4 regions of the Mesorhizobium sp. CNPSo 4684 genome follow, and region 1 is predicted to be linked to each of the others. Evidence: predicted binding sites of a transcription regulator. Region 1 holds the regulator's gene; each other region holds the start of a gene.

Region 1 (5,904 bases):
TGGCGAAGACATAGCGGCCGAAACGCGTGCGCTTGGTGATGAAGGTCATGATGATGCCCGTGGCCACCGCCATCAGCACCGGTATGGCGATGCCATGCGCGATAAACAGCCCGCCTTCGGGAAGGGTGATGCCGTTCTGCATTGCATACTGGCGCACGATGCCGATCGGCCATGGATAGGAATTGGCGATCCAGACGGCGCCGAGGATGGCCGCGCAAGCGACCACGCCAAGCAAGGCCTCAGCCCACACGGGGCGCAGGGGAAAGCTGAACCGCTTGCGCTGCGAGCGGCCGTTGAGCAGCGCGAAGGCAACCGCCGCACAGGCGACGATGCCGACGATCCAGCTGGCGGTAGCGCCGATCGAGCCGCGTGGTCCGCCACCCATCAGCTGGAAGGTGGCGTCGAGCGGCGCGACCGTGCGCCCGCTGGTGATCAGCCATGCCATACCGCGCCACACCAGTAGGCCGCCCAGCGTCACGATGAAAGCCGGAACCTCCATATAGGCGATGATGAAGCCCTGGAACGCGCCGATCAGCAGACCAAGCACCACGCCGGCGGCCAGCGCGATGATCCAGAGCCAGGGATTTCCGAGCTGGAAGCCGATGACGCGAATGAGGAATTCGGCCTGCGCCACACCCATGATCATACCGATCACGCCTTCGACGGAGCCAACCGAAAGGTCGATGTTGCGCATGACGATGACCAGCACCATGCCGGTCGCCATGATCGCGACCGAGGAGGTCTGCACCGACAGGTTCCACAGATTGCGCGGCGTCAGGAAAAGCCCGCCCGACAGGATGTGTATGCCGACCCAGATGACCAGCAGGGCGCCAACCATGCCGAGCATGCGCGTGTCGAGTTCGGTAGCCTTGAGGAACCGCCCGATGGCGCTGAGCTCGGATGCGCGCGCCCGGTCCGCAGCAGTGCTGGCGACCGGCTGATTAGAGGTCGTGTCGGTCATGCTATCCTCCCACCGGTTTGCCGTCTGGCGCGGGTGCCGGAACATGGATGCTATTTGCTTTCCGTGGTCATTTGAAGCGGAAGCCCTTGGAGAAACGCCGCGGCTTTTGGGCCGCGGCGCCGAGATTTCGAACCGATAGGGTCCGGTTTTAGTTGCAGGCTGCAACGCTGCCGGCAGTGACGCCGGCGCAGACTTCGTCCTTCTTGATCCAGCCGGCGTCGATGACGACGTTGAGGTTGTCCTTGGTGATGGCAACCGGGGTCAGGAACAGCGACTTGACGGTGTTGCCGCCGGGCGTGGTGAAGTCCTTGGCGCCGGCAATGTCGCCCGTCTTCTTGCCGTCGGCCAGCTGCGAAGCGATCTCGGCGGCATTCTTGCCGAGTTCGCGCGCGTCCTTCCACACCGACACGGTCTGCGTGCCGAGAGCGATACGGTTCAGCGCGGCATGGTCGCCGTCCTGGCCCGAGACCGGAACGGTTCCGGCCAGACCCTGCGCCGTCAGCGCCGCGACGACGCCGCCGGCGGTGCCGTCATTGGCCGCAACCACCGCATCGACCTTGTTGTCGTTGGCGGTCAGGAACTGTTCCATGTTCTTCTGGGCGTTGGCGGGCAGCCAGCCATCCGTGTAAGCCTCGCCGACATTCTTGATCTTGCCCGAGTCGATGGCTTCCTTGAGCACTTCCATCGAGCCGGCGAACAGGAAATCGGCATTCGGATCGGCACCCGAGCCCTTGATGAAGACATAGTTGCCTTCGGGCTTCGCCTTGAACACTTCGCGGGCCTGCATGCGGCCGACTTCCTTGTTGTCGAAGGTCAGATAGAAGACGTCCTTGTTCTCGATCAAGCGGTCATAGCCGACGACTGGAATGCCTTCGTCCAGCGCCTTCTGCACGGCCGGGCCGATGGCCGAGGCGTCCTGCGCCAGGATGATCAGCGAGTTGGCGCCCTGCGAGATCAGGCTTTCGACGTCGGTCAACTGCTTGCCGGGATTGGACTGCGCGTCGGCGGAGATGTACTTGTCGCCGGCCGCCTCGATCGCTGCCTTCATTGCCGCTTCGTCGGTCTTCCAGCGCTCTTCCTGGAAGTTCGACCACGACACGCCGATGACCTTGTCCTTCGCCTGCGCGACCGACACCAGCGTCAGCGACATGGCGACACCCGCCAGCATGGCGGCTGCAAATCTGTTCATGATAATCCTCCCTGCGCCGCGCACGGCGCGACAAAAACTGGCCCGAAGGCCGGCACACAGAGGCTCCATTTTTTCGAGCCTCGAAAAAATACTGGTCCAACGGCGGGGCGCTGTCAACATCGATTCTGATGGATTCTGATGGCTTCGCCGAATTTTTTCGAGACCCGCAATAAACAATGACAGCGCCGCCGGCTTCTGCCAATATTTGCGTGGCGTCCCTGACCGCCTCCACTATCATGAGGCGCGAGGGGGACCGGGAGGAAAACAAAATGTCGGTTGGAATCCGTCACGACGATCTGCGCCGTCGCAACCGTGCGATGGTGATTTCGGCCGTGCGCCGGGCCGGCCAGCCGTCGCGCACCGAGATTGCCGCGACCACAGGCCTCAGCCATTCGACCATATCGGCGATCTCGTCTGATCTGATTCAAGAAGGCATCCTGGCCGAGAGCAAACCCGGCGAGACGGGTGCGCTGAAGCGCGGCCGGCCGCAGGTCGGCCTGGGCCTCAACCCGGAAGCCGCCGCGGTGATGACCGTGGTGCTGTCGCTGAATTTCCTCTCCGTCACCGTCATCGACTATGCTGGCCATGTGGTCGCCGAGGAGCAGCGTCGGCTGGACACGCTGACCATGCCGCGCGACGAGCTGATCGGCGAATGCGTAGCGATTGTCCGGCGCCGGCTCGAGGACCCCGACCTCGATGTCCAGAGCGTCGCCCGCATTGCCATGGGCATCCAGGGCATCACCGATTCGCAGGCCCGCGCCATGCTGTGGTCGCCGATCACGCCGCTGACTGACATTGCCTTCGCCGACATACTGGAAGCGGAATTCGGCATTCCGGCCACCATGGAAAACGACTGCAACATGATGGCGGTGGCGCTGCAATGGCGCCAGCCTGAGCGCTACCGCGACAATTTCATCGCTATCCTGCTCTCGCACGGCATCGGAATGGGGCTGGTGCTGAAGGGCGAATTGTTCACCGGCACCCATTCGTCGGGCGGCGAGTTCGGCCACATGATCCACCGGCCCGGCGGCGCGCTGTGCCGTTGCGGGCGGCGCGGCTGCGTGGAGGCCTATGCCGGCAACTACGCCATCTGGCGCAGCGCCAAAATGATGAGCGAGGATGCCGAACCGGTCGATGTCGGCGACGCCGACATGCGGGCGCTCGCCGCACGTGCCCGCGAGACCGATGGCCCCGAGCGCGAAGCCTACCGCAAGGCCGGCGAGGCGCTCGGCTTCGGCCTCGGCAGCCTGTTCGCGCTGATCGATCCGGCACCTGTCGCCATGGTCGGAGTCAGCGCCGCCGCGTTCGATCTGATCGAACCGGCATTGCGCGAAGCGATTGCTCAGACCGCCGGCGGCCAGCACTCGAAATCGATCTCCTTCGACACCGAGCCCAACGAACTGCCGCTGATCCGCGAAGGCTGCGCCATGCGCGCGCTCGGCTTCGTCGACCAGGAGATTTTCGCACCAGGGATTCAGGCGAAAGCGGGCAAGCATGTCGCCTGAGGGGCCGGCAACAGCGCGGCGCGCCTAATCTTCCCGGATGGCGTAGCCGGCGCCGCGGATGGTGCGGATGACGTCGGGCATGCGGCCATTGTTGACCGCCTTGCGCAGCCGGCCGACATGCACGTCGACCGTGCGCTCGTCGATATAGATCGTCTCGCCCCAGACATTGTCGAGCAGCTGGCTGCGCGAGAACACGCGGCCGGGATGGCGCATCATGAATTCGAGCAGACGGAACTCGGTCGGTCCGAGCCTGATTTCGCTCTTCTTGCGGTAGACGCGGTGCGATTCACGGTCGAGCACGATGTCGCCGACCTTGAGCACGCTGGACAGCACTTCCGGCTTGGCGCGGCGCAGCAACGCTTTCACGCGCGCCATGAATTCCGGTGTCGAGAACGGCTTGACCAGATAGTCGTCGGCGCCGGTGGACAGGCCACGCACGCGGTCGCTCTCCTCGCCACGCGCGGTCAGCATGATGATCGGCAGCCGTTCGGTCTCGGGCCGCATGCGCAGCCGCCGGCAGAGCTCGATGCCGGACACCGCCGGCACCATCCAGTCGAGCACCAGAAGGTCTGGCACGTTTTCCTGCAGCCGGATTTCGGCCTCGTCGCCGCGCGTCACCACCTCGACCTGGTAGCCTTCGGATTCGAGGTTGTAGCGGAGAAGAACGCCCAGCGGCTCCTCGTCCTCCACGACCATGATGCGTGGCGCGATCATCAGCAGTTCACCCTTGTCAGGCCGAAGTGGCCATCGCCGTCTCGTCCTGCTTCGGGCGATTGGCGGGCAATTGCTGGCCGGTCAGCACATAATACGCATTTTCAGCGATGTTGGTGACATGATCACCGATGCGCTCCAGATTCTTGGCGCAGAACAGGAGATGCGTGCAGGCGGTGATGTTGCGCGGGTCTTCCATCATGTAGGTCAAGAGTTCACGAAACACCGACGTGTATTTGACGTCGATACGTTCGTCCTCATTCCTGAGTTTCGCCAGGGCTGCGGCATCCGCGGCGGCATACTCCTCGACCACCCCTTGCACCTGGATCAGCACCAGCTGCGCCATCGCGTCGATGGAGTGCGAGAGGTCGCGCGGCGTGACGCTGAGGCCCACTGTGCCGACACGCTTGGCGATGTTCTTGGCGAGATCGCCGATGCGCTCGAGGTCGCCGGCCATGCGGATCGAGCCGACCACGGCACGCAGATCGTTGGCCATCGGCTGGCGCTTGGCGATGAGCGTAATGGCGCGATCGTCGAGTTCCCGCTGGCGCGCGTCCATGATGGCGTCGTCGGAAACGACGCGCTGCGCCAGCGCATTGTCGGAATTGAGCAGCGCTTTTGTCGAGCCGCTGACCATCGACCCGGCCAGATCGCCCATGTCGCGGATCAGCTTGCTGATCTGGCCCAACTCTTCATCGAAGGAGGCGACGGTATGTTCACCCATGATCCTGATCCTCGTGCCTGAAAATTCAACCGCTGGACGGCTCAGCCGAAGCGGCCGGTAATGTAGTCCTGGGTGCGCTTGTCGTCGGGGTTGGTGAACATCTTGTCGGTGGCGCCCTCCTCGACCAGGTAGCCGAGGTGGAACATCGCCGTGCGCTGCGACACGCGCGCCGCCTGCTGCATCGAGTGGGTGACGATGACGATCGTGTAATTCTGGCGCAGCTCGTCGATCAGCTCCTCAACGCGTGCGGTGGCAATCGGGTCGAGTGCCGAGCAGGGTTCGTCCATCAGGATTACTTCCGGCGACACCGCGATGGCGCGCGCGATGCACAGGCGCTGCTGCTGGCCGCCGGACAAGCCGGTGCCGGGCTCCTGCAGGCGGTCCTTGACCTCGTTCCAGATCGCCGCCTTCTTCAAGCTCGACTCGACGATCTGGTCCATGTCGGACTTGCGCTTGGCCAGCCCATGGATGCGCGGGCCGTAGGCAACGTTCTCGTAGATCGACTTCGGGAACGGATTGGGCTTCTGGAACACCATGCCGACGCGAGCCCTGAGTTCGACGACGTCGATGTTCTTGTCATAGATGTCGTCGTCGTCGAGCGTGATCTTGCCGGTCACCCGCGCCGAATCGATGGTGTCGTTCATGCGGTTGAGGCAGCGCAGGAAGGTCGACTTGCCGCAGCCGGACGGGCCGATCAGCGCCGTCACCTGGTTCTGGCGGACGTCGAGGTTGACGTCGAACAGCGCCTGCTTCTCGCCGTAGAACACGCCGACCTTGTCGCCGCGCATCTTGATGACTTCGTTCGTCTTGGCGT
Region 2 (5,904 bases), on a different contig from region 1:
GACGGTGATGATCGGCTCGATCGACATGTTGGCGAAGGTGAACAGCATGCCGGTCGCCAGCATGGCGGCGATAGGCCGCTTGTCAGGGATCTGCGCCCAGCCGCCCTTCGGCTTCTCCTTGGGTTTGGTTGGCGCTGTCGGGCGAGGCATCTCCTTGATCAGGAATATCGTCGCCAGCGCCGCCAGGAAAATGACGCCGCCGGCGATGAGGAAGGTAGCGCGGATGCCGATCAGCGGCGGCAGCGCGCCGCCGAGCAGCGGGCCGACCAGGGAGCCTGCGGTGATGCCGGCCGACAGCACGCCGAGCGCCCAACCGGAGCGTTCCTTCGGCGTCTGCATGGCGACCAAAATGGTCGAGCCCGAGGAATAGCCGCCGGCAAAACCGATCAGCAGGCGCAGCAGCACCAACTGCCAGACGGTCTGCACCATGCCGGTCAGCGACATGCAGATCGCCATGCCGAAGCTGGCGCGCACCAGCATTACCTTGCGGCCGTAGCGGTCGCCCAGCCGCCCCCACAGGGGCGCGACGAGGGCCGCGGCAAAGAAGGTGGCGCCGAAGGCGATGCCGGACCATTGCACGATCGCCGCGTGGCCCACGGCGCCCAGCTGCTCGACATAGAGCGGCAGGAACGGCAAGAGCAGCGTCATCGCCACAAGCGTGCTGAACGATCCGGCAAAACACACGAACAGGTTGCGCCGCCAGTGCACATTGTAGGTCGAGGGCGCTTGCGTCGCTTGCGCTGCACTGTCCTGCGGCATGTCATGTCCTGTCCGCTTGCTGCGGATACCATTTTGGGATACCAAACTGGTATCCGTCTTGAACGCAAGCTTTGCCGCTGTCAATGCGGCGCTCTCAAACGTGATCGGCCAGACTTCAATGCGAGGCCGATCGCCAGCAACGGAACCAAAGATGTCGCAGATGCAGATCGTCGAAAACGCGCTTCGCGAGATGATCCTCGGCATCGAGGTCGGGCCTGGCGAAAGGCTGACGGAACGCTGGATCGAGAGCCGCTTCGGCGCCTCTCGCACGCCGGTTAGGGCAGCGCTGCTGCGGCTTGAGACGGAAGGCCTGATCTGCCGCGACGGGCGCGGCTGGACGGTATCGCCGATCAACCTCGCCGAACTGGAACAGATCGCGGTCTATCGCGAGGCGGTCGAGGTAGCGGCCGTCAGGCTGACTTCGGCGCTGGCCGACAGAAGCGCCATAGAAATCATCGAGGCGATGCTGGACTCCTGCGATGCCGCTACCCCGCGCGAGGAATGGCATCGCGTCGGCATGGATTTCCACATCGAACTGGCGCGGCTCTCCGGCAACGAGTTCCTGTTCAGGGCGGTGCGCGATGCCATGACGCGGCTGTCGCGGGCGCGCTGGCTGGAGGTGCGTGACGAGGCAGCACTCGGCCGCGCCTGGAGCGAGCATCACGCCATCCTGGCGGCGGTGCGGGCGGGCGACACCGACGCGGCGGCAGCGCGGCTTTCCGCTCATATTGTCGGCAGCCGCGACCGCCTGGTGACGTCGCTGCACAATGACCGGCGTGGTCTGCGCGCCAGGGGATTTGCCGTCGTCGCCGCTTGATATCGGTCACGAAGGTGACAGATGTCAGGCGCCATCCGCTTTCGGCCTCGCTTCATGAGCGCCGATGGCGTAAGGAGCGGCCATGGAAAACAACCGATTTGAAACACCCGTGACCGTCAAGGCAGCCGCGGGGGGAGAAAACCAGCTCCTGCGCACGGCCCGCGAGGCCTCCGATTACCTGCTCAACAGCTGGCCCGGCAAGCGCAGCCCCAAGCATCGCGAAGCGCTGCAGGCCTGTCATGATGCGCTGGCCGGCGACAAGCCGGCGATGATTGCAAGGCGTGCCTTCATTGCCGCGGCGCGCGAAGTCAACGTCTTCGTTAGCGATAAAGCGACGGCCTGATTCACAACAGCATCGCCGGAGTCCGGCCCGTGATGCGGGCCGGACATCGTGCAATCGTGGCTTGCCTATTTTGCCGTCTCGGTCTTGGTTTCGGAACCGGCCTCGTTTTCAGGCTCGGAGCGCTCCTTGGCCGCAACCTTGGCGGCCAGCTTCTCCGCCTTCTTGGCGGCCTTCTGCCGGTCGCGCTCCTTGCGTTCCTGACCGTAGTTCGGTGGTCGCGCCATATCGTTTCCTTTCGCTGTGCCTGAAGCGGTTTCACGATTAGACCGTGGAACCGCTCTAACTTTTTGTTTGGGCGCAATTCCGGACGGAAAACCGCTTCGCACTTTTCCTGGAATTGCTCCCTGCCTAGAAGCATTGGCCGGCAAACACAACAGCGCGGGGAGGGCAGATGCCAGCGGTTCGGGACTTGCGTGATGGCTAACACAATGGTTTAGAAAAGGCTGCGGGACAGTTACTGGAGCCGCCGCCGACCGATTTCGAATCAAAACGACCGATGGCCACGCTTCAAAGAAACGCACAGAAGCTCGTCTATTATGCGCGCAACGCCATGCGCGACATCGCGCCGCCGGTCCTTTTCCGGCGCCAGCTCGGCCGTCTGCTCGCTCAGGCCAGGCTTTCCGACGCATCGGTCCGTGAGCGGCTCAATTATTACAACACGCTGCGGGAGCCCTTTACACCAAGCCCCGAGGCCGTGCCGGTCAATCGGCTGCCGACGGACCGCAGCATGTACTATTACGATCTGAAGGAGTTCACCCGCTATTTCGATCCGGGTCTGCGCATCGACCTGGAATTCGGCGACGTCATCGAGGTGCCGAAGATGCCGTCGATCGTCAAGGACCGGCCGATCATCGGCGACAACGGCAACGGTGTCCTGTTCAAGCTGAACAAGTTCCGTCATTTCCACATGCCGGCCGACGATGTCGCCTTCGCCGACAAGCATCCGCTCGTCGTCTGGCGCGGCGAGCTCAACAATCCGATCCGCACCTTGCTGCTGGAGGCCGCCCGCGACCTGCCGATCTGCGATATCGGCACGCCAAGGGCAACGGCGCCGGCGGAATACCGAAAACCCTATCTCACCATCGATCAGCAGCGGCGCTACCGCTACATCATTTCCCTCGAAGGCAACGATGTCGCAACCAATCTGAAATGGATCATGAGCTCGAATTCGCTCTGCCTCATGCCGCCGCCGACTTACGAGACCTGGTTCGCCGAGGGCCAGCTCGAGCCCGATGTCCATTATGTGCCGCTGGCGCCCGATTTCAGCGACCTGGCCGAGCGGGTGCACCACCTCGAGAAGCATCCGGCCGAAGCCCAGCGCATCGTCGCGGCGGCCAATGCCTATTGCCGCAAATTTGCCGACGAGCGGGCCGAGCAGGCGATCAGCCTGCTCGTGCTCTACAAATATTTCGTGCTCAGCGGCCAGATCGAGCCCGATCCGGAGGTCTGGCGGTTTATCGCGGGCTAGCCGGCTTTCGACAGTCTTTCAGATGACGCTGCGGTCGAGAACCAGATCGGCCGGGCCGAACCGGTCCTTCGCCGTGAACTGCTGGTGCCAGTAGGGGTAGAGCACCGGCGGCCGGCTGACGGCATCGAGACGGTCGCGTTCCTCAGCGGTGAGGGCGAGTGCCGCCGCGGCAAGATTGTCCCTAAGCTGGGTCTCGTTGCGGGCGCCGATCACCAGCGAACTGACCGCCGGCCGGCCGAGCAGCCAGGCAAGCGCCACCTGCGCCGCCGAGACGCCGCGGGCCGCGCCGATGTCGACGAGAACATCGACGATCCGCCACAGCCGGTCCTCGTCGCGGATCGGCGGTTCCGACCAGCCGGCGAGCTGGCGCGCGGTCGGGCTGTCGCGGCGGTATTTGCCCGACAAGAGGCCGCCGGCAAGTGGGCTCCACACCAGCACGCCAAGGCCCTGGTCGACCGAGATCGGCAAGAGTTCGTATTCAGCCTCGCGCGCTTCCAGCGTGTAATGGATCTGCTGAGTGATGAAGCGCGGCTGGTGCTGGCTGTCGCTGATGCCGAGCGCCTTCATCACCTGCCAGCCGGAGTAATTGGAGCAGCCGACATAGCGGATCTTGCCCTGGGCAACCAGCGTATCGAGCGCAGCCATGGTCTCCTCGAGCGGCGTCGTGCCGTCCCATTCGTGCAGGAAATAGATATCGATGACATCGGTCCTGAGGCGCTTCAGGCTCTTCTCGCATTCGCGGATCAGATGATGACGCGACAGGCCTTCGTCATTGGGACCTTTGCCGATCCGCATGCGCGCCTTTGAGGCGATCAGCACATCGTTCTTGCGCTTGCCGCCGAGCGCCTCGCCGATGATCTCTTCCGACAGGCCGTTCGAATAGACATTGGCGGTGTCGATGAGATTGATGCCAGCATCGATGCAGGTGTCGATGATGCGTGATGCCTCAGCGAGATCGGAATTGCCGACGGCGGCGAAAGGTCCGCTGCCGCCGAAGGTCATGGTGCCCAGCGTCAGCGTCGAAACTTTCAAGCCGGAACGGCCAAGCGTGCGGTATTCCATGTCAGATCCTCGCAATTTTGGTGGGGTGGGGCGTTTTGGTCGAGAAGGGCGGGGCCGCCCGAATGGGTTCGCCATTTGTAGGACAATTTGATTGGCTTGTCGCCATGCCACGGCGATGGATCGGCCATGCCTCGCCGATTTGGGCTGTGATCGACCGGCCGGCGGCTTGCAATAAAACCGTCATTACCGGCCTATATCAAGTCGGCTCAGGGTTTCATGACAGCCGGCAAGCGGAGCAGCAGAAATGACCGAGTTAAAGCAGAATTCTCCGGCCAGGGATTGGCTTGAGGCCGAACTCGCCGACACGCTCGACGAAGACTATGAGCTTGAAATGTCGGAGCCGGCGCTGTCGCTGGAGATCGCCAAGATCTACAAGAACGCCCATCCGCCATCGATCGATCGCATGCAGTATTTTCGCGACCTGATCAGCTTGCAGTCGGAACTGATCAAACTGCAGTCCTGGGTCGCCTACCACAAGAAAAAGCTGGTGGTGATTTTCGAGGGCCGCGATTCCGCCGGCAAGGGCGGCGTCATCAAGCGCATCACCCAGCGCCTCAACCCGCGCATCGCTCGTGTCGTGGCGCTGCCGGCGCCGACCGAGCGTGAGAAATCGCAATGGTATTTCCAGCGTTACGTGCCGCATCTGCCGGCCGGCGGCGAGATCGTGTTGTTCGACCGCTCCTGGTACAACCGCTCCGGCGTCGAACGGGTGATGGGCTTTGCTGACCAGGATCAGGTCGAGGAGTTCTTCCGCGACGTGCCAGAGTTCGAGCGCATGCTGGTCCGCTCCGGCGTCACGCTGGTCAAATACTGGTTCTCCATCACCGACGAAGAACAACAGATGCGCTTCCTGATGCGCATCCACGATCCGATGAAGCAGTGGAAACTGTCGCCGATGGATCTGCAGTCGCGCGTGCGCTGGGAGCAGTACACCAAGGCCAAGGAAGAGACGTTTGCCCGCACCAACATTCCCGAGGCGCCGTGGTACATCGTCGAAGGCAACGACAAGAAGCGGGCGCGGCTGAACTGCATCGACCATCTGCTCAAGCAGATGCCCTATGAGGAAGTGCCGCACGAAGAGATCACGCTGCCCGAGCGGGTGTTCAATCCGGAGTACGAACGGCAGGTGTTGCCGCGGGAGCTTTACGTGCCGGAGAAGTATTAATCCCTTTTTCCTTCTCCCCGTTTCACGGGGAGAAGGTGCCCGAAGGGCGGATGAGGGGCAGCGCTGACCGCGATAGTTGGGTCAACCATACATCCTCCAACGCAATCCTTCGACCGTTTGCGCCGCCCCTCATTGCCCTGCCGGGCATTTCTCCCCGTATAGGGACGGGGAGAAAGGAGCCTGCGCCGAGGGGTTCGCTACCTACCCCGCTTGATCGTCACATGCGTCGCAAGCGCTGTCGCCACCTGCTCGGTGCATTGATAGCCGAGCTCAAGCATATCCAGACCGGC
Region 3 (5,904 bases), on a different contig from region 1:
CTGTCGGCGGAGGCTTTCCTGGAGAAATATGGCGACTAGCCCCAACCGTTGCGCGTTTCGCCGATGTTCAGGAAAATGCGTTGATGCTAAAATACGGGATGTTTGAGGGTTTCATGCAGCCCTTGCGAAGGGACACTCCCGCACCTCCGGCCTCTGGCGTGAAGCCCGGAATCGTGACAGCCTTTGTCGTTCTGATCTTTTTCGGCATCCTTGCCGCGATCTGGCTTTAGTCCATCCCACGCGGGTTCCTGACCGTGCCGACCATTCGTCCCGCCACACCGGCCGACGCAGATGCGATCTGGTCAATTCTCGAACCCGTCCTGCGGGCCGGCGAAACTTATGCGCTGCCTCGCGACTGGAATCGCGACCAAGCGCTGGGCTACTGGTTTTCCGATGGGCACGACGTGTTCGTGGCGGAAGAAGCCGGCGATGTGATTGGCTGCTATTATCTTCATGCCAACCAACGCGGCGGCGGCGCGCACGTCGCCAATTGCGGCTACGTCACGTCGGCGGCTTCGAGCGGCCGCGGCGTCGCCACTGCGATGTGCGAGCATTCCTTGCAACGCGCTGCCGAGCGCGGCTTCCGCGCCATGCAGTTTAACTTTGTCATCAGCAGCAACGAGCGCGCGGTGAAGCTGTGGCTTCGGCTGGGCTTCGACATTGTCGGCACGATCCCGCAAGCATTCGACCATCCGCGGCTGGGCTATATCGACGCTTTCGTGATGCATCGCATGCTGTAGAGGCGTGCAGTTTCACACCCTTGACACATGACTCGGACAGGACGCCATCTCCCGAAGGAGATCGCCCATGCTCGCCACAGTCAGACCCTCGCTCGCCTCCTTCTTCGAAGGCGCCAATCCGACGCCACCCACCCATCTCGGCACCCGTTACGACGCGGCTGGCAATTTCCTCCTCGAGCCCGGCAATACGGTCGTCAGCCATCTCGTCAACGGGTCGCCTTCCGAAGCTGTTGTCATCGAGGTGCGCGAGCGCATGCGCGCCATGCCGGATGCCGACCGGCTGGCCTTCACGCCCATCTCCAGCCTGCACATGACGCTGTTCCAGGGCATTATCGAATATCGCCGCCGCCTGCCTTACTGGCCGCAGGACCTGCCGCTCGACACCAGCATCGACGCCATGACCAGCCTCTATCTGGAGCGCTTGAAAGGCTTCCGGGGCCGCGGCCCATTCAAGATCGAGGTGATCGAAGTCGTGCCGACCGGGCTCACCGTTGCCGGCGCGACGGAGGAGGACCGGCGCGTCATGAGCGCATGGCGCGACGCGCTGTCGGTGCCGTTCGGCTATCGCCACCCCGATCACGACGCTTACGCCTTCCACATCACCTTTGCCTACCAGATCCAGCGCCTCGCTGATGACAGGGCCGCCGCTTGGCAGGACCTCTTCGACGACAGTCTCGCCGAGTTCGCCCGCAGGGCGCCGGTGATCGAGTTGCAGCCGCCGGCCTTCTGCAACTTCAAGGACATGAAGCATTTCGAGGAGTTGCTGGTGCTGGGCTGACCACCGGCACCACCGGCGGCGCAGGGTCTGTGGGCGGTAACAAAACTGACATCAATCCGACACCGCAGGTTCATGCGGCTGCGCTAGCGAGGGTTAACACACCTTCAAACTGCGACCGGACTGAAAGTTACGCCATGTCAGCAACGCTCGAAATCCGCGGCGTGTCCCGCCGATTTGGCAAGAACACCGCCGTCAGCGCCATCGACCTGTCGATCCCGCAGGGCCAGATGGTCGGCATCATCGGTCGTTCCGGCGCCGGCAAGTCCACCCTTCTCCGCATGATCAACCGTCTCATCGACCCCAGCCAGGGGTCGATTTTTTTTGACGGCGCCGAGGTTTCCCAGCTGCGCGGCTCACCTTTGCGGCGCTGGCAACGCGACTGCGCCATGATCTTCCAGCAGTTCAACCTTGTGCCGCGCCTCGACGTCCTGACCAACGTGCTGCTTGGCCGGCTCAATCACCGTTCGACCGTCTCCAACCTGCTCGGCATGTTTACCCGCGCCGAATGCGCCGAGGCGGTCGCGGCGCTCGAACGCCTCGATATCGCCCGCACCGCACTTCAGCCCGCCGGCACGCTGTCCGGCGGCCAGCAGCAGCGTGTCGCCATTGCCCGCGCCATGATGCAGCAGCCCAAGGTGCTGCTCGCCGACGAGCCGATCGCCTCGCTCGACCCGCTCAACGCCAAGGTGGTGATGGACTCGTTGCAGGACATCAATCTGCGCGAGGGCATCACCGTCGTCACCAACCTGCACACGCTGGACACCGCGCGTGCCTATTGCAACCGCATCATCGGCATGGCCGCCGGCAAGGTCGTCTTCGACGGCGCGCCGGAAGAGCTCAACCGCGAAGCGGTGCGCCAGGTCTACGGCGCCGACAGCAATGGCGCTGAAATCTCCGAGGCCATCACCTCGACCAGCATCGCCTACAAGCAAAAGATCGAAGCATCCGCCAGCCCGCTCGAGCCGGCATTCCCGGGATACTGAGCGGCTGGGATCGTCAGCCCGCGTCAAGGGCATCTGTCAAATCAAGAACGCTGCCGGCGCGGGGCCGGAACCTACAGGAGAGATAAAATGTTCAGGAAGATGGTTTTCAGCGCCGTTTCGGTGCTCGCCATGGCGACCAGCACTGCTCATGCGGCCGACATGAAGGAATTCCGCGTCGGCATCCTCGGCGGCGAGAACGAAACCGACCGTCTGCGCAACTACCAGTGCCTGGCCGACCATCTGAAGACCGAATTCGGCTTCGAAAAAGTGTCGCTGTTCCCGGCCGCCGACTATGACGGCGTCATCCAGGGCCTGCTCGGTGGCACGCTCGACTTCGCCGAACTCGGCGCTTCCGGTTACGCCAGCGTCTACATCAAGGACCCGAAGGCGGTCACCCCGATCCTCACCACCCAGCAGACCGACGGCGCCACCGGCTATTATTCGATCGGCCTGGCGCTGAAGTCCTCGGGCATTACCGACATCAAGTCGGCCAAGGGCAAGAAGCTCGGCTACGCCGATCCGGATTCGACCTCGGGCTACCTGATCCCGCTGACCCAGATCCCGAAGGACACCGGTGCCTCGAACGACGCCTACTTCGCCTCTACCCAGTTCAATGGCGGTCATGAGAACAACATCCTCGCCGTGCGCGACGGCAAGGTCGACGTTGCGGTCGACGATTCCTCGGGCATTGGCGACTTCAAGAACGGCTACACCTCCGGCACCTTTCACAAGGTAACCGCCAAGGGCGCCGTCGACCCCAACGACTTCGTCGAAGTCTGGCGTTCCGGCCTGATCCCGAACGGCCCGCTGGTCGTGCGCACCGCGCTCGGCGACGACATGACCGCCAAGCTCACCGCGTTCTTCACCGACCTGCCGAAGAAGGACAAGGCCTGCTTCGAGGGCGTCGAAGGCGGCGACTTCACCGGTTACGTTCCGGTCAAGCCTGACTTCTACAACGTCATCGTCGAAGCCCGTAAGGCAGCCATCGGCGGCTAACGGCGAAATCGAAAGGGGCGGTGCTCAGCGCACCGCCCTTTTTGCATCTCCGATCATGACCCTTTCCGTGACAGCGCCCCAAGGCGTCACCCATCAGATGGCCGATGCCTGGCGGCGCCAGACATCGCTGCGTCGGCTCTACACCGTGCTCGGCGTCGGCCTGCTGCTTGCCGCGATGCTTTCCAGCATGTGGTTCGCCGACGAGGCCAACGCCGGCCACTTCTGGGACCGGCTGCCGCACATCCTCGATTTCCTCAGCTGGCTGATCCCCAAGGACTGGAACGACGTCTGGCGGGCGCTGTTCGACATCGCCTCGCCACATGACACCGGCACCCAGGAATTCAACTTCCCGCTCGGCCGCGTCTATGTCTGGGGCGGTTTCTACATCCCCGAATATTTCGAGCTGATGCTGACCACGGTCAACGTGGCGCTGGTCTCGACCTTCATCGGCTTCATCTTCGCCGTGCCGTTTTCTTTCATCGCCGCGCGCAACCTGACGCCGCATCCGGCGCTGCGGCTCGTCGTCAAGCGCTTCATGGAACTGCTGCGCGCCTTTCCGGAGATTGTCATTGCTGGCCTGTTCGCGGCCATCGTCTCGACAGGCCCGATCGCCGCCATCATCGCCATTGGCCTGCATTCGATCGGCGCGCTCGGCAAGCTGTTCTACGAGATCAACGAGAACATCGACATGCGCGCCGAGGAAGGCCTGAAAGCGGTCGGCGCCAACTGGTTCGAGCGGGTGCGTTTCGCCGACCTGCCGCAGGTACTGCCCAATTTCATGTCCTACACGCTGCTGCGCGTCGAAATTAACGTACGCGCCTCGACCATCATCGGCGCCGTCGGCGGCGGCGGCATCGGCGAGGAATTGAAGCTCTCCATCTCGCGCGGCTTCGGCGCCAAGACACTGGCGCTGGTGCTGTTGTTGTTCACGACCATCTTCATCATCGACCAGTTTTCCGCCTGGCTGCGCCGCAAGCTGGTGGGTGAGCACGCTTTCCTGATGGGCGGGGCCTGACTATGGCGATGACTGTCGACGAGATCAAAGCCATCGAGGACCGCTATCCGCACGTGTTCCATCGGCCTTTCCACCAGCGCTTCTGGCCGCTGTTCCTGGTCGCCGGCACCGTGCTTTACCTCATTTACGCCTTGTGGTTCTTCAACCTGCCGCAAGTGATGCGGGAATCGCATTGGGAGCGCCTGCCGCTCTTCCTGTCGCAATGGATCAGCTACGATCTGCAGCCGGAATTCCGCCTCGACCAGCCCGAGATCAGGCCGAAATACCCGCGCTTTTCCGCCCTTGGCGACAGCCCCAATCCCGACTGGGTCGTCAGGAACGCGGACGGCACCTTCACCGTCCTGATCGACGGCCAGGCCAAGTCCGTCACCTTCGACAAAACCAGGGCGACGATTGTCGCCAATGGCGAGACGGTGCCCGTCGCACTGACCAGCGGCAAGCCGGTGATATCGGGGCCGGTACCCGACTGGATCACCGCGCATGACGACGAGATCGTCGCGAAGATGGGCTTTGTCGGCGAAGTGCGCGTTACCGTCGACCGTGTGAAAGTCCGCAAGCGCTTCCTCGGTTGGGCGAATTTCGTCTTCGACACGCGCTCGCCCTTCTTCGGCAAATCGGCCGGTGAGGTGATCTCGCTGATCTGGTCCGGGCCTGAGCTGAAGCCAGGCACTTCCAACCTGGCGCTCGCCGGCGACAACATCTGGAACAATGCGCAGTGGCAGCATGGCGACGTCTGGACGAAACTTCTGCAGACCATCGTCATGGCGTTTCTCGGCACGCTGCTCGGCGGCCTCGTCGCCTTCCCGCTCGCCTTCTTCGCCGCCCGCAACATCACGCCGAGCGGATTGCTCGGCCAGGTACTCAAGCGCTTCTTCGATTTCATGCGCTCGGTCGACATGCTGATCTGGGCGCTGTTCTTCACCCGCGCCTTCGGCCCCGGACCGCTCGCAGGCAGTGCTGCCATCTTCTTCACCGAGATCGGCACGCTCGGCAAAACCTATTCGGAAAGCCTGGAAAACATCGACGACAAGCCGCGCGAAGGCATCAAGTCGACCGGCGCCAATGGCCTGCTGGTGCAGCGCTATGGCGTGATGCCGGAAGTGATCCCGGTCTTCATCAGCCAGACGCTCTACCAGTGGGAATCCAACACCAGAGGCGCCACCATCATCGGCGCCGTCGGCGCCGGCGGCATCGGCCTGAAACTCTGGGAAGCGATGCGCACCAATTCCAACTGGGCGAACGTCTTCTACATGGTGCTCTTGACGCTGGCCGTGGTGTTCGTCTTCGACAACATCTCGAATTTCCTGCGCCGAAGGCTCAGCCGGACGATCCACGATTACAACAGGATCCAGGCTGAGCAGGGGTAGCCTTGTGACGCCGAACACGGCGAGA
Region 4 (5,904 bases), on a different contig from region 1:
AAGCCGCTCGCCACCAAGCCGAAATTGTCGGGCGACGAGATGAAGGCCTATGCAAGGCGGCTGACCGAGTTCGGCGAATGGTGCGCCGAGCAGGGCATGCCACTGTCCTATCATCACCACATGGCGGCGGTGGTCGAGACCGAGCCGGAACTCGATGCCTTCATGCGCCATTCCGGCGACGGCATTCCGCTGCTGCTCGATGCCGGCCATCTCGCCTTTGCCGGCGGCGACGTGCTGCGCGCCATCGACAACCACCACAAGCGCATCAGCCATGTCCATGTGAAGGATGTGCGCATGGCCGTGATCGACGGGCTCGACCGCACGAAACAGTCCTTCCTCGATGCCGTGGCGCTCGGTGCCTTCACTGTGCCCGGCGATGGCTCGCTGGATTTCGGCGCCATCGTGCAGCGTTTCGCCGACTATGGCTATGAAGGCTGGTTCGTGGTCGAGGCCGAGCAGGACCCGAAGAAGAACCCGCCGCTCAAGATGGCACAGGTGGGCCATAAGGAGCTGATGCGGGTGATGACGGCAGCCGGCTACACCGTCGAGACGCAAGGGTTCCCCAATGTCTGATGCGACGGGTTTCCGCCGAGCCAGCTTGCTGTAGATTGGCCCGATGAAAGATTACGAACACCCATTCTTCCGGCCGCTGTGGCGGCGCGTTGCCGTCGTCGCCGTCTGCGTGATCTGGGCGATCATCGAATTCGCCTCCGGCACACCGTTCTGGGGCGTCATCGCGCTCGGCTTCGCCGCCTACGCCGTCTGGCAGTTTTTCTATCTCTACAAGCCGGCAGACGAGAGCAAGGCTGCGCCAGATCAACCGAAGACCGGCGAAGCGAAGGCCGACGCCGAACCGAAGGAATGAAGCGGCCCACGGCTCGGAAGGGCTTGCGGATCGGACACTCGAGACCTGGCGAATTGCATACGTCGGCGATTGGCCGGAACGCCCTGAGCTTCGTCATCCTAAGGCGGAGCGAGGAGCGTAGCGACGCAGCGCAGACCCTAGGATCCATGCCGTGAGTTTGAAGGTAGCGTGACCGTGCAGAATTCCGCTCCGCTGCACCCTTCGGCCGAGGTAACGGCATGGATCCTAGGATCTCCGCGACGGAGCTTCGCTCCTGCTACGCCCTAGGATGACGAAGGGGTGGGCGCTTCGGCCAATCTCTAGGGTCTGCGGCTTCCCACAAACAGCACTCTTGGCGCTCACAGCCAATGCCAAAGAAATAGGAGACAAAAATGTCGAAACTGCTCGTCAAAGCCGACAAGGGCCATGGCCGCGTCGCCCATGTCACGCCCAAAAGCGCCGGCTGGACCTATGTCGGCTTCGACTTGCACCGGCTGCGGCCGGGCGAGACCGCTTCCGGCAAGACGGGCGATCGCGAAGTCTGCCTGGTGTTCGTCACCGGCAAGGGTACGGCAAAAGCCGGCGGCCAGGATCTCGGTCTACTCGGCGAGCGCATGTCGCCCTTCGAGGGCAAGCCATGGTCGGTCTATATCCCGCAGGGGTCGGACTGGTCGGTCACCGCCGACACCGATCTCGAACTCGCCGTCTGCTCGGCGCCGGGCCTGGGCGGCGGCCTGCCGGTTCGCGTCATCGCGCCCGACGATCTCGGCCAGGAAGTGCGCGGCAAGGGCACCAACACGCGTTACGTCACCAACATATTGCCGGAGGGCAAGCCGGCCGACTCCCTGCTTGTGGTCGAGGTCATCACGCCCGGCGGCCATACATCGAGCTATCCGCCACATAAGCACGACCAGGACAATCTGCCTGCCGAATCCTATCTCGAGGAAACCTACTATCACCGCCTCAACCCGCCGCAGGGCTTTGCCTTCCAGCGCGTCTATACCGATGCCGACAAGTCGGGCGCCCGCGAACTGGACGAGGCGATGGCGATCGAGGACGGCGATGTCGTGCTGGTGCCCAAGGGCTACCACCCCTGCGCCGCCTGCCACGGCTACGACCTCTATTATCTCAACGTCATGGCCGGTCCGAAGCGGACGTGGAAATTCCACAACGCGGCCGAGCACGAATGGCTGATGAAGGCCTGACCACCCCTGTCTTTCAGGGGGAAGCTGTTGGCCAGTTCGGAAAAATCGTCGGCTAACGACCGATGGGGTCGATTTGCCATCGAAAACCCTTCAAAGCTTCGTCAATCCGTCATGGAAATCACCTATGGCAGCGGGGACGGTGCATGTCGCCCAAAAGTGCGCAGCGGTTTTGGGATAAAGACATGCCGAAGCAAATAGACTTAAAGCGCGCCGCATCGAGCCCTCAAGAGGCGGCGCGCTTTAACGAGGATTTTCGATGCGCTACGCCATCTATTTCACCCCAAGGCAGGACGAGCCACTGGCGCGGATCGCCGCCAACTGGCTGGGACGTGACCCCTTCGGCGCCGCTACCAGGCCCGTCGAGACGGTAGCCGACCTGTCGGCGGCGGAAGTCGCCTTCCACACCGCATCGGCGCGCCGCTACGGTTTCCACGCGACGCTGAAGGCGCCCTTCCGGCTGGCGGCCAACGAGACGGAAAGCTCCCTGCGTGCCGCCCTCGACGTCTTTGCCGAAGCGACGCCGACCGTCACCATCCCGCGCCTCATCGTCAGCCAGATCGACGGCTTCTTCGCTTTGGTGCCGCAAGGTCCGCTGCCGCCGCTTAACCGTTTCGCCGATGATGTCGTGCTTGGCTTCGACCGCTTTCGCGCCCCGCTGACCGAAGCCGAGATCGAACGGCGCAGCCCGGATTCGCTGAAGCCGGCCGAGTTCCGCAATCTCTGCCAGTGGGGCTACCCCTATGTCTTCGAGACGTTCCGCTTCCACATGACGCTATCCGGCCGGGCCGGGCCACAGGAAAGCCTACGTCTGCGCGCAGCAATCGACAGCCTGTTCGCAGAGGTGCTGCAGCAGCCGGTGACGGTGGATGCACTAACGCTGTTTGTCGAAACCGAACCGGGCGCCCCGTTCATGGTGCTCTCCCATCATGCGCTCGGCCACCGCGCGGCGAGAAAAACCGCCTGACCACTTCGCCTGAAAACCAAGGACTGCCTGAGATGACCGCCGAGACCGTTTTGACCAATGCCCGCATCGTGCTTGCCGACGAGATCGTCGAGGGCTCGCTCGTACTGCGCGACGGCTTTATCGCCGGCATCGACGCAGGCACCGGGCGGACCGGCGAGGATATGGGCGGCGACTACATCATCCCCGGCCTGGTCGAGCTGCACACCGATCATCTCGAAGGCCATTATGCGCCGCGGCCGAAAGTGCGCTGGAACCCGATCGCCGCCGTGCTCGCCCATGACGCACAGGTCGCCACCGCCGGCATCACCACGGTGCTCGACGCCTTGCGCGTCGGCATGGACGAGGACGCGGATCTCACCTCCGACGACATCCGCAAGCTGGCCGATGCCATCGAGGACAGCGTGGCGCAGGATCGCCTGCGGGCCGACCACTTCCTGCATCTGCGCTGCGAGGTGTCGGCGCCGGACTGTCTGCAGGCCTTCGCCAATTTCGACGGCGATGAGCGGGTCAAACTGGCGTCGCTGATGGACCATGCGCCGGGACAGCGCCAGTTCGTCAACCTCGAGACCTACGCCTATTACTATCAGCGCAAGCTGAAGCTGACCGATCGCGACTTCAAGCTGTTCTGCGAAAAGCGCATGTCGGAATCGGCGAAGAATTCGGGACCGAACCGGGTAGCGATATCGGCCGCCTGCAACGAGCGCGGCATTGTGCTGGCAAGCCATGACGACGCCACATCAGGCCATGTCGACGAGGCGATTGAGCAAGGCGTGCGCGTTGCCGAATTCCCGACCACGCAGGAAGCGGCCAAGGCTTCAAAGGAGGCTGGACTGGGAGTGCTGATGGGCGCGCCCAACGTCATGCGCGGCGCCTCGCATTCCGGCAATGTTTCGGCCCGCACGCTGGCCGCCGACGGACTGCTCGACATCTTGTCGTCCGACTACATTCCCTTCAGCCTGATCCAGTCGGCCTTCTTTCTAGGCGACGTCGTCGAAGGCATTTCCCTGCCGCAGGCGGTCGCCATGGTGTCGAAGAACCCGGCCGAGGCCATCGGACTCAGCGATCGCGGCGTCATCGAACCGGGCCGCCGCGCCGACCTGGTGCGCGTGCGCGTCGACGACCATGTGCCGGTCGTGCGCACCGTCTGGCGCCAGGGACGCCGGGTCGCCTGATGGTCTCGGCGTCGATCGAGCGCGAACTCACCGCCGAGGCCTTTCCGGTCCGCAACGGCGTCTTTGTCGCCGTCGTCGGCCCGAGCGGCGCCGGCAAGGATACGGTGATCGGCTACGCCAAGGCGCTGTTTGCCGATGAGACGAGGCTGGAGTTCGTGCGCCGGGTCATCACCAGGCCGAGCGACGCGGCAAGCGAGGACCACGACACGCTGGCCGACGCTGCCTTTGTCGAGGCCGAGGCCGACGGCGCCTTCGCCATTTCCTGGGAGGCGCACGGTCTGCGCTACGGCATCCCGGCCGATGTCGACTGGTCGATTGCCAACGGCCACGTCGCGGTCGCCAATGTGTCGCGCGCGGTCATCCCGGTTCTGCGTGAGCGCTATGCCAATCTGGCTGTAGTCGAGATCACCGCTGCCCCGGAAATCCTCGCCGAACGGCTCGCCCAGCGCGGCCGCGAATCGCGCGGCGAAGTGCTCGCCCGCCTCGCCCGCAGCGGCAATGTCGCTTTGCACGGACCCGGCGTCACCTCGATCGACAATGGCGGCCCGCGCGAAGCCGCCGGCGAACGCTTCGCCGAAGTGCTGCGCAAGGCGATGGCGTTCTCCGACATGTCGGGGGTAATTTAGCGCTACTCCGCCGCCACGGCGCCCTTGCGGCTGGCGTCGAGCATCAGCCGTCTTGCCCGGAACACGCCCCATTGCTGGTCGACCAGCACGCCGATGAGGATCACCCCGCCCATCACGGCAAAATTCAACGAGGACGGGATGCCGAGCAGATTGACCAGGTTCTGCAACTCCTGCAGCAGCACGGTGCCGAGGATGACGCCGACCAGCGAGCCTTCGCCGCCGCGCAGCGAGAAGCCGCCGAGCACCGCCGCCGCGATGGCGTAGAGTTCATAGAACTGGCCGTGGCTGGCCGGCGAGATCGAGCGCGTGTACATGGCGAAATAGATCGCCGACAGCGCCGTCAGCACGCCGCAGATGACATAGGCGGCCATGACGACGCGGCCGGTGCGGATCCCGGAATATTTCGCGGCTTCCTCGTTCTTGCCGATGGCATAGAGATAGCGGCCGAACACCGAGCGGTGCAGCACTACCCACATGACGATGGCGATGACGATCAGCGCGATGAAGCTGTTCGGCACGCCCCACGACCGGCCGGCGGTGAGGAATTCGAGCTCCGGGAAATTTTGCCCGAAGCCGAAGCCCGCCGTGCCGTCGGCGGTGTAGAAGCGCGCCACGCCGCGATAGATCAGCAGGCCGCAGAGCGTCACCACGAAGGGCTGCAATTTGAGCCGGGTGATCAGCCAGCCATGCACCAGCCCGATGATGCCGCCGAGCACCAGGATCAGCGGCAGCGCGATCGGCCATCCCAGGCCGCGCACGGCGATGAAGTCGATGAACAGCGTACCGAGCAGCGCAACCACCGAGCCGACCGACAATTCGATGCCGCCGGTGATGATGACGAAGGCCTGGCCGATCGACAGGATGCCGAACAGCCCGATCAGGTTCGACGTATTGGCAAGATTGATCGGCAGCAGGAAGCGCGGATTGATGATCGCCACCACGGCCCCGACCACCAGGATCAGGATCAGCAGGCCGAGATCTTTCTTGCTCATCGTCTTCTCCCCAATGCCCGCTTCAGCAGGTTCTGCAAAAATGTTCCGCGCGACCCGCGGCAAAACAAAGCCTAATTCGGCTTCTTGCCGACAGCCAGCAG

The links. Region 1 encodes PhoB, which activates phosphate uptake and scavenging genes when phosphate is short. Its sites were predicted from a motif close to TGTCATNNANCTGTCAT; they were not measured.
Region 2: the regulator PhoB is predicted to act here: its motif matches at 4,617-4,633, upstream of ppk2 (polyphosphate kinase 2).
Region 3: the regulator PhoB is predicted to act here: its motif matches at 1,565-1,581, upstream of phnC (phosphonate ABC transporter ATP-binding protein).
Region 4: the regulator PhoB is predicted to act here: its motif matches at 2,146-2,162, upstream of AC04SG_RS17990 (DUF1045 domain-containing protein).

What each region holds. Positions count from the first base shown of each region.
Region 1 covers NZ_JBWLUX010000039.1:34,707-40,610, forward strand. Annotated here, with positions in the region: gene AC04SG_RS28170 (sugar ABC transporter permease) at 1-961, opposite strand, end outside; gene xylF (D-xylose ABC transporter substrate-binding protein) at 1,110-2,150, opposite strand; gene AC04SG_RS28180 (ROK family protein) at 2,420-3,655, shown strand; gene phoB (phosphate regulon transcriptional regulator PhoB) at 3,680-4,369, opposite strand; gene phoU (phosphate signaling complex protein PhoU) at 4,386-5,090, opposite strand; gene pstB (phosphate ABC transporter ATP-binding protein PstB) at 5,132-5,904, opposite strand, start outside.
Region 2 covers NZ_JBWLUX010000006.1:31,060-36,963, reverse strand. Annotated here, with positions in the region: gene AC04SG_RS07015 (multidrug efflux MFS transporter) at 1-759, opposite strand, end outside; gene AC04SG_RS07010 (GntR family transcriptional regulator) at 911-1,576, shown strand; gene AC04SG_RS07005 (DUF982 domain-containing protein) at 1,659-1,919, shown strand; gene AC04SG_RS07000 (hypothetical protein) at 1,985-2,143, opposite strand; gene AC04SG_RS06995 (glycosyl transferase family 90) at 2,416-3,387, shown strand; gene AC04SG_RS06990 (aldo/keto reductase) at 3,406-4,449, opposite strand; gene ppk2 (polyphosphate kinase 2) at 4,694-5,614, shown strand; gene AC04SG_RS06980 (dihydrofolate reductase family protein) at 5,812-5,904, opposite strand, start outside.
Region 3 covers NZ_JBWLUX010000020.1:54,869-60,772, reverse strand. Annotated here, with positions in the region: gene AC04SG_RS19700 (DapH/DapD/GlmU-related protein) at 1-39, shown strand, start outside; gene AC04SG_RS19695 (GNAT family N-acetyltransferase) at 249-740, shown strand; gene AC04SG_RS19690 (DUF1868 domain-containing protein) at 808-1,518, shown strand; gene phnC (phosphonate ABC transporter ATP-binding protein) at 1,653-2,501, shown strand; gene phnD (phosphonate ABC transporter substrate-binding protein) at 2,589-3,497, shown strand; gene phnE (phosphonate ABC transporter, permease protein PhnE) at 3,553-4,512, shown strand; gene phnE (phosphonate ABC transporter, permease protein PhnE) at 4,515-5,879, shown strand.
Region 4 covers NZ_JBWLUX010000017.1:112,365-118,268, reverse strand. Annotated here, with positions in the region: gene iolE (myo-inosose-2 dehydratase) at 1-573, shown strand, start outside; gene AC04SG_RS18000 (DUF3329 domain-containing protein) at 617-865, shown strand; gene iolB (5-deoxy-glucuronate isomerase) at 1,237-2,049, shown strand; gene AC04SG_RS17990 (DUF1045 domain-containing protein) at 2,306-3,013, shown strand; gene AC04SG_RS17985 (alpha-D-ribose 1-methylphosphonate 5-triphosphate diphosphatase) at 3,046-4,185, shown strand; gene phnN (phosphonate metabolism protein/1,5-bisphosphokinase (PRPP-forming) PhnN) at 4,182-4,811, shown strand; gene AC04SG_RS17975 (ABC transporter permease) at 4,814-5,803, opposite strand; gene AC04SG_RS17970 (sugar ABC transporter ATP-binding protein) at 5,875-5,904, opposite strand, start outside.